DNA from 3 places in the Streptomyces sp. NPDC031479 genome. Region 3 is predicted to be linked to each of the others. Evidence: riboswitches for the same ligand, from Rfam matches in the RefSeq annotation. Region 3 holds a riboswitch; each other region holds the start of a gene.

Region 1 (3,266 bases), on a different contig from region 3:
GTCTCGGTCAGCGAACCGATCTGGTTCACCTTCACGAGCAGGGCGTTCGCGGAGCCCTCCTCGATGCCGCGGGCCAGGCGCTCCGGGTTGGTGACGAAGAGGTCGTCGCCGACGATCTGGACCTTGGCGCCCAGGCGGTCGGTGATGGTCTTCCAGCCGGCCCAGTCGTCCTCGAACAGCGGGTCCTCGATGGAGACCAGCGGGTACGCCTCGACGAGCTCGGCGTAGTAGTCGGTCATCTCGGCGGCCGAGCGGGACTGGCCCTCGAACTCGTACTTGCCGTCCTTGTAGAACTCGGACGCGGCGACGTCGAGCGCGAGCGCGATGTCCTTGCCCGGGGTGTAGCCGGCCTGCTTGATGGCCTCGATGATGAGGTCGAGCGCGGCGCGGTTGGACTCCAGGTTCGGGGCGAAGCCGCCCTCGTCACCGAGACCGGTGGAGAGGCCCTTGGTGTGCAGGACCTTCTTGAGGGTGTGGTAGACCTCGGCACCCCAGCGCAGCGCCTCGGAGAAGGACTCCGCGCCGATCGGGGCGATCATGAACTCCTGGATGTCGACGTTGGAGTCGGCGTGCGACCCACCGTTGAGGATGTTCATCATCGGAACGGGCAGCAGGTGCGCGTTCGGGCCGCCGAGGTAGCGGAAGAGCGGCAGGTCCGAGGCCTCGGACGCGGCGTGCGCGACGGCGAGGGACACGCCGAGGATGGCGTTGGCGCCGAGGGAGCCCTTGTTGTCGGTGGCGTCCAGGTCGAACATGGCCTGGTCGATCAGGCGCTGCTCGGTGGCGTCGTAGCCGACGAGCTCCGGGCCGATCTGCTCGATGACGGCGAGGACGGCCTTCTCGACACCCTTGCCCATGTAACGGTTGGGGTCACCGTCACGGAGCTCGATGGCCTCGAACGCTCCGGTGGAGGCGCCGGACGGAACGGCAGCACGGCCGGTGCTGCCGTCGTCGAGGCCCACCTCGACCTCGACCGTGGGGTTGCCTCGGGAGTCCAGGATTTCCCGGGCTACGACGACGTCGATGGACGGCACGAGCATCTCCTTCTGGGATGTGACGCTGGGTGTGCGGTGGCGGGTGGCCGTGGGACGGCCTTGCCGACTAGAGCCTAACCGGCTCCGGGCACTGGGCCTGTCGCCGCCCGGGTCCTGGGACGAAAAAGGGCCCGAATACCCCTCTTCCCTGACATAAGACCCTCGCCTGTCCGCCCTCGGCGGCAGCCGCCGCAGGTCGGCGGCGGCGCACAACACACCGCCGCCCGGCGCGTGGGAGACGCGCCGGGCGGCGGGAAGCACTACGGGCCGGGCCCGGTGATGCGGTGTTACGCGGGAGTTCAGCTGAGCTTCAGCTTCTGCCCCGGGAAGATCATGTCGGCGTCGTCGACGATGTCCTTGTTGAGCTCGAAGAGCTTCTCCCAGCCGCCCTTGACGCCGTTGGCCTGGGCGATGGTCCCGAGGGTGTCGCCCTCCTTGACCTCGTACGAGCCGTTGCCGGTCTTCACCGTGCCGGTCGACGGGGTGCCGGCCTTCGGGGTGGACGGCTTGGCCGGGGCCGGCTTGGCCGGGGTCCAGCTGCCGGAGCCGGAGCCGGAGGCCTTGGTCTCGGTGTCGGCCTTCGGGGTGGAGGGCTTCGCCGGGGCGGGCTTGGCCGGGGCCGGCTTGGTGTCGGGCTTCGGCTTCGACGGGGTGGTGGTCGAACCGCCGCCGTTGTACGCGGAGTTGGACAGGCCGACGCCGCAGGACGGCCAGGCGCCCTTGCCCTGGCCCTTGAGGACCTTCTCGGCGATGGCTATCTGCTGGCTCTTGGAGGCCTGGTTGGCCTGCGAGGCGTACGCCTTGCCGCCGTACGCGGCCCAGGTGGAGGACGAGAACTGCAGGCCGCCGTAGTAGCCGTTGCCCGTGTTGATGGACCAGTTGCCGCCGGACTCGCAGGAGGCGACCTTGTCCCACTCGCTGACGGTGGCGGCGCTCGCGGAGCCCGCGGCCATCAGGGGGGCGGCGACCGCGACACCGGCGACACCGGCGAGCGTGACGATGCGGACGGCCTTGGAGCCGCGACGGTGCTTGCCCTTGCCGGAAAGCAGCATGGAGTTCTCCTCACCGACGCCTTCGAGGTGAGCTGTCGGGTTCGGGCGGATGAGTTGCCCGGTCACGTGTCGAGCACGTGGCTTAACCCCTAGCCGGTCGCGACCGTCTCTCAACGGCCTTTCCCGGCGCCTACCTTGGTTCCCCCGCTCCTGCCTTCGGCGCTTGACGCGACGACTGTTCCCTCCGTCCGCCGGCAGGATTCGGCGATGCGGTCGAAGGAGCCCGCGGTGGCGAGCGATTCAGAAGGTAGGCAGGTCTCTCCCCGATGTTCAACGCGCGACATCAGGGAGAAACCGGCCTACTTGCATTCCTCAAATGGGCGTTTTCGCAGGTGAGGGCGGGGTTTGCGGAAGTTCCGGAACGAGACACGCCAGTTGACCGGAAGAGACGCATGTCTCATTTACCGATAACGGACATTCAGGTCTTTCCGGATGCCCGAACTGCCCTTATTTCTTGGTTAGATCCAGGTTCTGACCCGGCTTGATGAGGTCCGCGTCCCCGCCGATGACCTGCTCGTTGGCCTGGTAGAGGGCGGTCCAGCCGCCCTTGAGTCCCTTGGCTTTCGCGATGTCGGTCAGGCTGTCGCCCGCCTTCACCGTGTACGTGGGGTCGGGGGTGCCGGACGCCGTGCCGGGCGCGGTCGCCACCTCGACGGCCGCCGGGCCGCGGTGCTTGCCCGCGCCCTCGCCCTTCTCCGCGGCCGGAGAGGCGGGGTTGGCGCCGGGGGTCGTCGGGGCCGGGGAGGCCGTCGGGTCCACCGGGGCGGTCGGGCTGACCGGGGCCGTCGGGGAGACCGGGGCGGTCGGGTCCACCGGGGTGGTGGGGGTGACCGGGGGCGTGGTGGTCGGCGCGGTCGGGTCCGGGTCCGGCATGACGGGCAGTCCGGTGTTCGGGCCCAGCGGGTAGTCCGGCAGCCCGCTCGGGCTCGTGGACGGGGAGGCGCCCGGCCTACCCGGCTGCGGGGTCGGGGCCCCGAAGTCCGTGGCGCGCCCGCTCGAACTCTTGTCGGGGACGGCGTTGTCCGGCCGGGTCGGGGTCGGGGCGACCGGCCCGTGGCGGTCGCCGGGGTCCACCTGCGGCGCCGGCCCCTGCTGGGTCAGCCCGGCCGAGGCGGAGCACAGCGGCCACGCCTGGGGGCCCTGGGAGGCCAGCACGGTCTCGGCGACCGCGATCTGCTGG
Region 2 (3,266 bases), on a different contig from region 3:
ACGGCCCCGGTGAGGTCGGCCACCGCCGCCTCGAACCGCTCCGCCACGTCGTCCGGGTCACTGCCCGGCCGGATGATGTCGTTGCCACCCGCGCAGAAGGTGACCAGGTCCGGAGCGAGGTCCTTGGCTCTGGGCACCTGTTCGGCCACGATCTGGTCGAGGAGCTTGCCCCGCACCGCGAGGTTCGCGTACCGGAAGTCGTGCTCGTCGCGCTGATCGGCCAACAGGACGGCGAGCCGGTCCGCCCAGCCGAGATACGAATCCCCGGGTCCCGGGTCCCCCACGCCTTCGGTGAAGCTGTCCCCGATCGCCGCGTACGAGCCGATGGTCTTGAGTGTCGTCTTCGTCGCTGCCACGGGACGACATCCTTCACCCCCGTCACCAACCTACGCCAACGTAATGAGGGGTTGACGGACCGTGATCTATACCACGCGGGGGATAAGGAATAAGTACACGTGGGGCCGGGACCCCCCTCAGGTCCCGGCCCCACGCGCGTCCGTGCCGCTGCCGCGGCTCCCGTCAGACGTTCACGCCCTTGGAGCGGAGGTAGGCCAGCGGGTCGATGTCCGAGCCGTAGGACGGGCCGGTGCGGATCTCGAAGTGGAGGTGCGGGCCGGTCACGTTGCCGGTGGCGCCGGAGAGGCCGATGCGCTGTCCGGCGGTGACGCTCTGGCCCACCGAGACGGACAGCTGGGAGAGGTGGCCGTACTGGGAGTACTTGCCGTCGGCGTGGCGGATGACCACCTCGTTGCCGTACGCACCTCCCCAGCCTGCGGAAACCACGGTGCCCGCGCCCACCGCCCTGACGGTGGTGCCGGTGCTCGCGACGAAGTCGACGCCGGTGTGGTAGCCGGAGGACCACATGGTGCCGCTCTGGTGGTACGGCGTGGAGGTGCCGCCGTCGACCGGGGCGACGAAACCGGAGCCGTTCGCGGGGGCCGCGGAACCGGCCGCGGCCGCGGGCGCGGAAGGCGCCGGGCTCTGGGCGGGGGTCTTGGCCGCCGGTCCGCGCGAGGTGCCGGACCGCGGTGCGGGGGTCGCGTCGGCGGTGTCCCCGCCGGTCGCGCCGGCGGCGGAGGGGGCCTCGTCGGCCGCCTGAGTCCCGCTGGAGGATCCCTCGGCCGCGGCCTCAGGAGCCTTCGGCGCGGGGGTCCCGGCGTGGCCGTCCAGGGTCAGCTTGAGGCCCGGGTGGATGAGGGAGGGGTTCGCGCCGACGGCCTCGCGGTTGTCCGCGTAGAGCCGCTCCCAGCCGCCCTGGAGGTGACGCTCGGCGGCGATCTTCGACAGGTAGTCGCCCGGCACGACGGTGTAGACGGCCGGGGCGGCGGAGGGGGCGGAGACCGGAGCGGAGGCCGGAGCGGAGACGGGGGCCCGGAGGGCCTGGGGCACCTGCGCGGGCGTCGCGGCCGGGGTGGCGGCGTGGGCACCGGCGGCGACCGTCAGCGGCAGCGCGAGGGCGGCGCCACCGGTGCCGGCCACGGCGAGACCGCGGGATATGGAACGGGACTTCGGACGGCGGTGCTTACCCTTTGCGGGCATGGCGAATTCCTCTCCGGCGCCTGCGAGGTGAGCTGTCGGGTTCGGACTGGAGATGTCCGGCCGCACCCGTGGAACACGCGTACGACTTCACCCCGAGCTGCCCGGAAGTGATCCGGAACGGCGACTTACCTGGTTCCCCCGCTCCTGCCGCGCGCGTCGATGGTCGGGTGCGGTTCCCGGGCGGCGGCAGGATGAGGCGGTCCACCCGGATCGATCGCGAAGGTAATCCAGCGGGAGTGCGCACAACAAGCCGTGAATTCCCTGACGGAATAGCAGGCATGAAGGATCAACGGAATTCCCGTCACCCTCCGTCCATTCCCGTGCGACAACAGCCGCCCTGGCAAGGGAATTCGGATTTCGCGATCAGGCACGGACGGTCACCGTATGATCTGGCTCACGGGGCCTGGCGCGATCTCGCCTCCACGTATGGCAAGTTGTTCCCAACCAGAGCAATTCGGACACGCAGGACACGCGGAGGAACGCACGTGACCCAGCAGATACCCCAGCCCCCGCCGAGCGGCCCGGAGCCGGAGCCCGCCCTCTCCGGGGTGCGCAATTTCCGTGACGTGGGCGGCCTGTCGACCGCCGACGGACGGAGGGTCAGGCCGGGACGACTGTTCCGAAGCGGACATCTCGCACATGCGACCGAAACCGATACGGAATTCCTCGAATCGCTCGGACTGCACACCGTCTTCGACTTCCGCAACGGAGCCGACCAGGCCCTGGAGGGCCCGGACGTCGAGCTGGCGGGCGTGCGCAACGTGAACATCCCGCTGTCGGATCCGGCCGACGGACGGGAGTTCTGGAAGATGGTCCGCGACGGGGACCTCGCCCGGCTCCGCACCGTCCTGGGCGACGGCAAGGCGGCCACCCGCATGAGGGACTCGTACCGGACGATCATCCGCACCCGCACCGCCGAGCACAGCCGGGTGGTGCACGCGCTCGCCGAGGACAGCGTCCCGGCGCTGATGCACTGCGCCGCGGGCAAGGACCGCGCGGGACTGTCGATCGCCGTCACCCTGCTCGCCCTGGGCGTCGGGCGCGAGGCGATCGTGGCCGACTACCTGGAGTCCAACGCCCCGCACAACCGCTACCGCGTCCGGCGCGGCAGCGACGCGCCCGAGGCCCGCTCCCCCGAGGTCATGGAGCTGCTGGCCCCGCTCTTCGAAGCGCGCGCCGAGTACCTGCTCGCGGCGTTCGACACCATCGACGGCCAGTGGGGCGGGGTGGAGGCCTACCTCGCCGAGGGACTCGACCTCGCGCCCGCCACGCTGGACCGGCTGCGCGACCGGCTCCTCGTCGACTGAGGCCCGGCTGAGGCCCGGCGGGGGCCGCGGCGGGGGCGCACGGGGGCGGGGGGCGTACGGGCCGCGCGGGGGGCCCGTACGGGGTCCCCGCACGGCCCCCCGCCGCGCCCTCAGCGGTTGCCGACCGCCTGCTTGACCAGGGTCCTGCCGAAGTCCCACATCAGGCCGCCCCCGCCGTGCGCTTCGTCCATGACCTCACGGAACGCCCCGACGAACCGGTCCACGTCCCCTTCGTCCACGATCAGCGGCGGGATGAGCTTGATGACCTCCAGGTGGTCGCCGGAGACCTGGGTCAGGATCCGGTGCCGGTTCAGCAGGGGCACCACCACCATCTGCGCGAACAGGCCCTTGCGGGCCGCCTGGAGCACGGCCCAGCGGCTGCGCAGCCCCAGGGAGGACGGCCGGCCGAACTCGATGCCG
Region 3 (3,266 bases):
AGCGGCTCCAGCAGCATCCGCAGCTCCAGGAGATCGGCGGCCTCCTGGGCGGTCGGCTCGGCCACGCAGGCGCCGGCGTGGCGCCGGGTGGTGACGAAGCCCTCGGACTCCAGGGTGCGCAGCGCCTCGCGGACGGGGACCCGGGAGACGCCGTAGCGGCGGGCGAGCACTTCCTCGGTCAGCCGGCCCCCCGGCCCGAAGAAACCGGAGACGATGTCGTCGCGGATCGCTGTGCATACCGCGTGCGCAGGAATACGCAAGGCCGGACCTCCGCTGGATTCACCGCCGGCGCCGTCGCCGGATTCTTGGCCGTGCTGCGACTCTATTGCAGCACACGATAATTTCCGATGACGGCCCGATATCCGAAACATTTCACTGCGGCGGGGGACGCGAAGAAGGCCCCGGCTCGGAGAGCCGGGGCCTTCTTCGTACTGCGCAGGTGCGCGGTGCGTGCGGGTCAGATGCCGACGCCGTGCTGGCGCAGGTACGCCAGCGGGTTGATGTCCGTGCCGTACGTGGCGCCGGTGCGGGCCTCGAAGTGCAGGTGCGGGCCGCTGGAGTTGCCCGTGGAGCCCGACAGGCCGATCTGCTGGCCCGCGGTGACGCTCTCGCCGACGGAGACGTTCAGCGAGAGCAGGTGCCCGTACTGGGTGTACGTACCGTCGTTGTGCTTGATGACGATGTTGTTGCCGTACGCGCCGCCCCAGCCCGCCTCGACGATGGTGCCCGCGCCCACGGCGTGGACCGAGGTGCCCTCGTCCGCGTGGAAGTCGATGCCCGTGTGGCTGCCGGAGGACCACATGCCGCCACCCGCGCCGTACTGGGTGCTGACGTAGGAGCCGTCGACGGGAGCCACGAAGGTGTTGAGGCGCTTGCGGGCCTCCTCGCGGGCGGCGCGCTCGGCGGCCTCGCGCTCGGACTTCTCCTTGGCCTCGGCGGCCCGCTTGGCCTCGGAGGCGCGCTGCTTGGCCTCGGCCTCGGCCTGCGCCTGGGCGGCGACGGCCTCGGCGGCGACCTGCTGGGACTCGGCCTGGACCTCGATGTCGTCCTGGAGGCCGTCGGCGACGACGACCGCGTTCTGGCCGGTGTCCTCGACGGAAGGCGCGCTGTTGTCCGCGGCGAAGGCCGGGGCTGCGACGGCGGCGACCACACCCGTGGTGGCGAGGGCGGCTATGCCGGCGTAGCCGGCGGTCTTGCGGCTCAGACGGCTGGAACCACGGTGCTTGCCGGGAGCGGCGGTACGACTGCCAAACGCCATGAAGGGGCTGGTCCTTTCCTTCCCTCTCGCCTACCGGGTTAGCTGACGGGTTCGGAGCAGGAAGGTCTCCTACGGGCCCCTCTTGCGAGGTGGCCCGATTCACCCCAGGGACACATGTGGGTCCCCGGCTCCCCAGGCTCGCGCCTGACGGGGACTCGGCGATCGCTGTCCGGTGCCGCGAGTGCGGCGCGCACAACTGACGGACAGCAAGGGCGACGCTAGGCGGATCATCAGTCGATCGCCAAACAGACGAGCGCTTTTGTTGCGTACGCCACACCGCATAACCGCAACCATGGCTGAAAGCGGACAAAAAGGGGTCCCGGCGGTGACACCGCCGGGACCCCTGTCACACCCCGGTGCCGGAGCGGCCCCGAAGCCCGAACACCGACGCCACGGACGTCAGTTGGTGACGACGGTGACCTCGCCGATGCCGAGCGCCCGCACGGGCTCCTCGATCTGCGCGGCGTCACCCACCAGGACCGTGACGAGCCGGTCCACCGGGAAGGCGCTCACGACCGCCGAAGTGGCCTCCGCCGTACCGGTTTCGGCCAGCCGGGCGTACAACCGCGCCTGGTAGTCGTCCGGCAGCTCCTGCTCCACCTGGTCGGCGAGGGTGCCCGCGACGGACGCCGCCGTCTCGAACTTCAGCGGGGCCACGCCCACCAGGTTCTGCACGGCCACGTCGCGTTCGGCGTCGGTCAGGCCCTCCGCGGCGAGCGTGCGCAGCACCTTCCAGAGGTCCTCCAGCGCCGGGCCGGTGTTGGGGGTGTCCACGGACCCGCTGATGGCGAGCATCGAGGCGCCCTTGCCGTCGGCGGTGGAGCGCAGCACCTGGCCGAAGGCGCGCACCCCGTAGGTGTAGCCCTTCTCCTCGCGCAGCACCTTGTCCAGGCGGGAGGTGAGGGTGCCGCCGAGGCAGTACGTGCCGAGCACCTGGGGCGCCCAGACGATGTCGTGCCGGTCGGGACCGATCCGGCCGATCAGCAGCTGCGTCTGGACCGCTCCGGGCCGGTCCACGATGACCACGCGGCCGGTGTCGTCGGCCGTCACGGGCGGAACCGGCAGCGGTTCGGCGGAGTTCCCCGTCCAGGTGCCCAGGGTGTCGGCCAGCACGGCGTCCAGATCGATGCCGGTCAGGTCGCCGACGACCACCGCGGTGGCGGTGGCGGGGCGCACGTGGGCCTCGTAGAAGGCGCGTACGGCCGCGGAGTCGATCCGCGCGACGGTCTCCTCGGTGCCCTGGCGGGGGCGGGACATGCGCAGCGTGGCCGGAAAGAGCTCCTTGGAGAGCTGCTTGGCGGCACGGCGCTGCGGGTTGGCCAGCTCGTGCGGGATCTCGTCGAGCCGGTTGCGCACCAGGCGGTCGACCTCGTTGTCGGCGAAGGCGGGCGCGCGCAGCGCCTCGGCGAGCAGGCCGAGGGCCTTGTGCAGGCGGGAGGCGGGCACCTCCAGCGAGACCCGCAGGCCGGGGTGGTCGGCGTGCGCGTCGAGCGTGGCGCCGCAGCGCTCCAGCTCGGCGGCGAACTCCTCCGCGGTGTGCTTGTCGGTGCCCTCCGACAGGGCGCGGGCCATGATGGTGGCCACCCCGTCGAGGCCCTGGGGCTCGGCGTCCAGCGGGGCGGCGAGGTTGACCTCGACCGCGACGACCTGCTGGCCCGGGCGGTGGCAGCGCAGCAGGGTCAGGCCGTTGGCGAGGGTGCCGCGCACGGGGGCCGGGAAGGCCCAGGGCTTGGCCTCGCCGGCCTGCGGGCGCGGGTGGACGGTCATCGTGACGGCTGCGGTGTCGCTCACTGCTCCGCCCCCTCGTTCTCGTTCTCGTCGGACTCGTCGGAACCGGGCAGCGGCTCGTAGACCAGCACCGCGCGGTTGTCGGGGCGCAGCCGGGCCGCGGCCACGGCCTGCACCTCCTCGGCGGTGATGTCCAGGACCCGCCGGACGGCGGTCAGCGCCAGCTGCGGGTCGCCGAACAGCACCGCGAAGCGGCACAGTTCGTCGGCCCGGCCGGCCA

Evidence for each region. Region 3 has a riboswitch for cyclic di-AMP ahead of ACZ5D2_RS23140 (M23 family metallopeptidase). Riboswitches for the same ligand answer to the same signal wherever they lie in the genome.
Region 1: it holds a riboswitch for cyclic di-AMP, as region 3 does, so the genes downstream of both, ACZ5D2_RS17915 (transglycosylase family protein) here and ACZ5D2_RS23140 (M23 family metallopeptidase) in region 3, are expected to answer to the same signal.
Region 2: it holds a riboswitch for cyclic di-AMP, as region 3 does, so the genes downstream of both, ACZ5D2_RS08590 (M23 family metallopeptidase) here and ACZ5D2_RS23140 (M23 family metallopeptidase) in region 3, are expected to answer to the same signal.

The regions. Positions count from the first base shown of each region.
Region 1 is NZ_JBVIKC010000014.1:83,963-87,228, forward strand. It holds gene eno (phosphopyruvate hydratase) at 1-1,040, opposite strand, end outside; gene ACZ5D2_RS17915 (transglycosylase family protein) at 1,334-2,086, opposite strand; cyclic di-AMP (ydaO/yuaA leader) riboswitch at 2,089-2,258, opposite strand; gene ACZ5D2_RS17920 (transglycosylase family protein) at 2,534-3,266, opposite strand, start outside.
Region 2 is NZ_JBVIKC010000005.1:172,538-175,803, forward strand. It holds gene ACZ5D2_RS08585 (SGNH/GDSL hydrolase family protein) at 1-356, opposite strand, end outside; gene ACZ5D2_RS08590 (M23 family metallopeptidase) at 520-1,539, opposite strand; cyclic di-AMP (ydaO/yuaA leader) riboswitch at 1,542-1,708, opposite strand; gene ACZ5D2_RS08595 (tyrosine-protein phosphatase) at 2,025-2,846, shown strand; gene ACZ5D2_RS08600 (aspartate aminotransferase family protein) at 2,957-3,266, opposite strand, start outside.
Region 3 is NZ_JBVIKC010000021.1:48,955-52,220, forward strand. It holds gene ACZ5D2_RS23135 (GntR family transcriptional regulator) at 1-260, opposite strand, end outside; gene ACZ5D2_RS23140 (M23 family metallopeptidase) at 458-1,258, opposite strand; cyclic di-AMP (ydaO/yuaA leader) riboswitch at 1,271-1,429, opposite strand; gene ACZ5D2_RS23145 (M16 family metallopeptidase) at 1,658-3,025, opposite strand; gene ACZ5D2_RS23150 (M16 family metallopeptidase) at 3,046-3,266, opposite strand, start outside.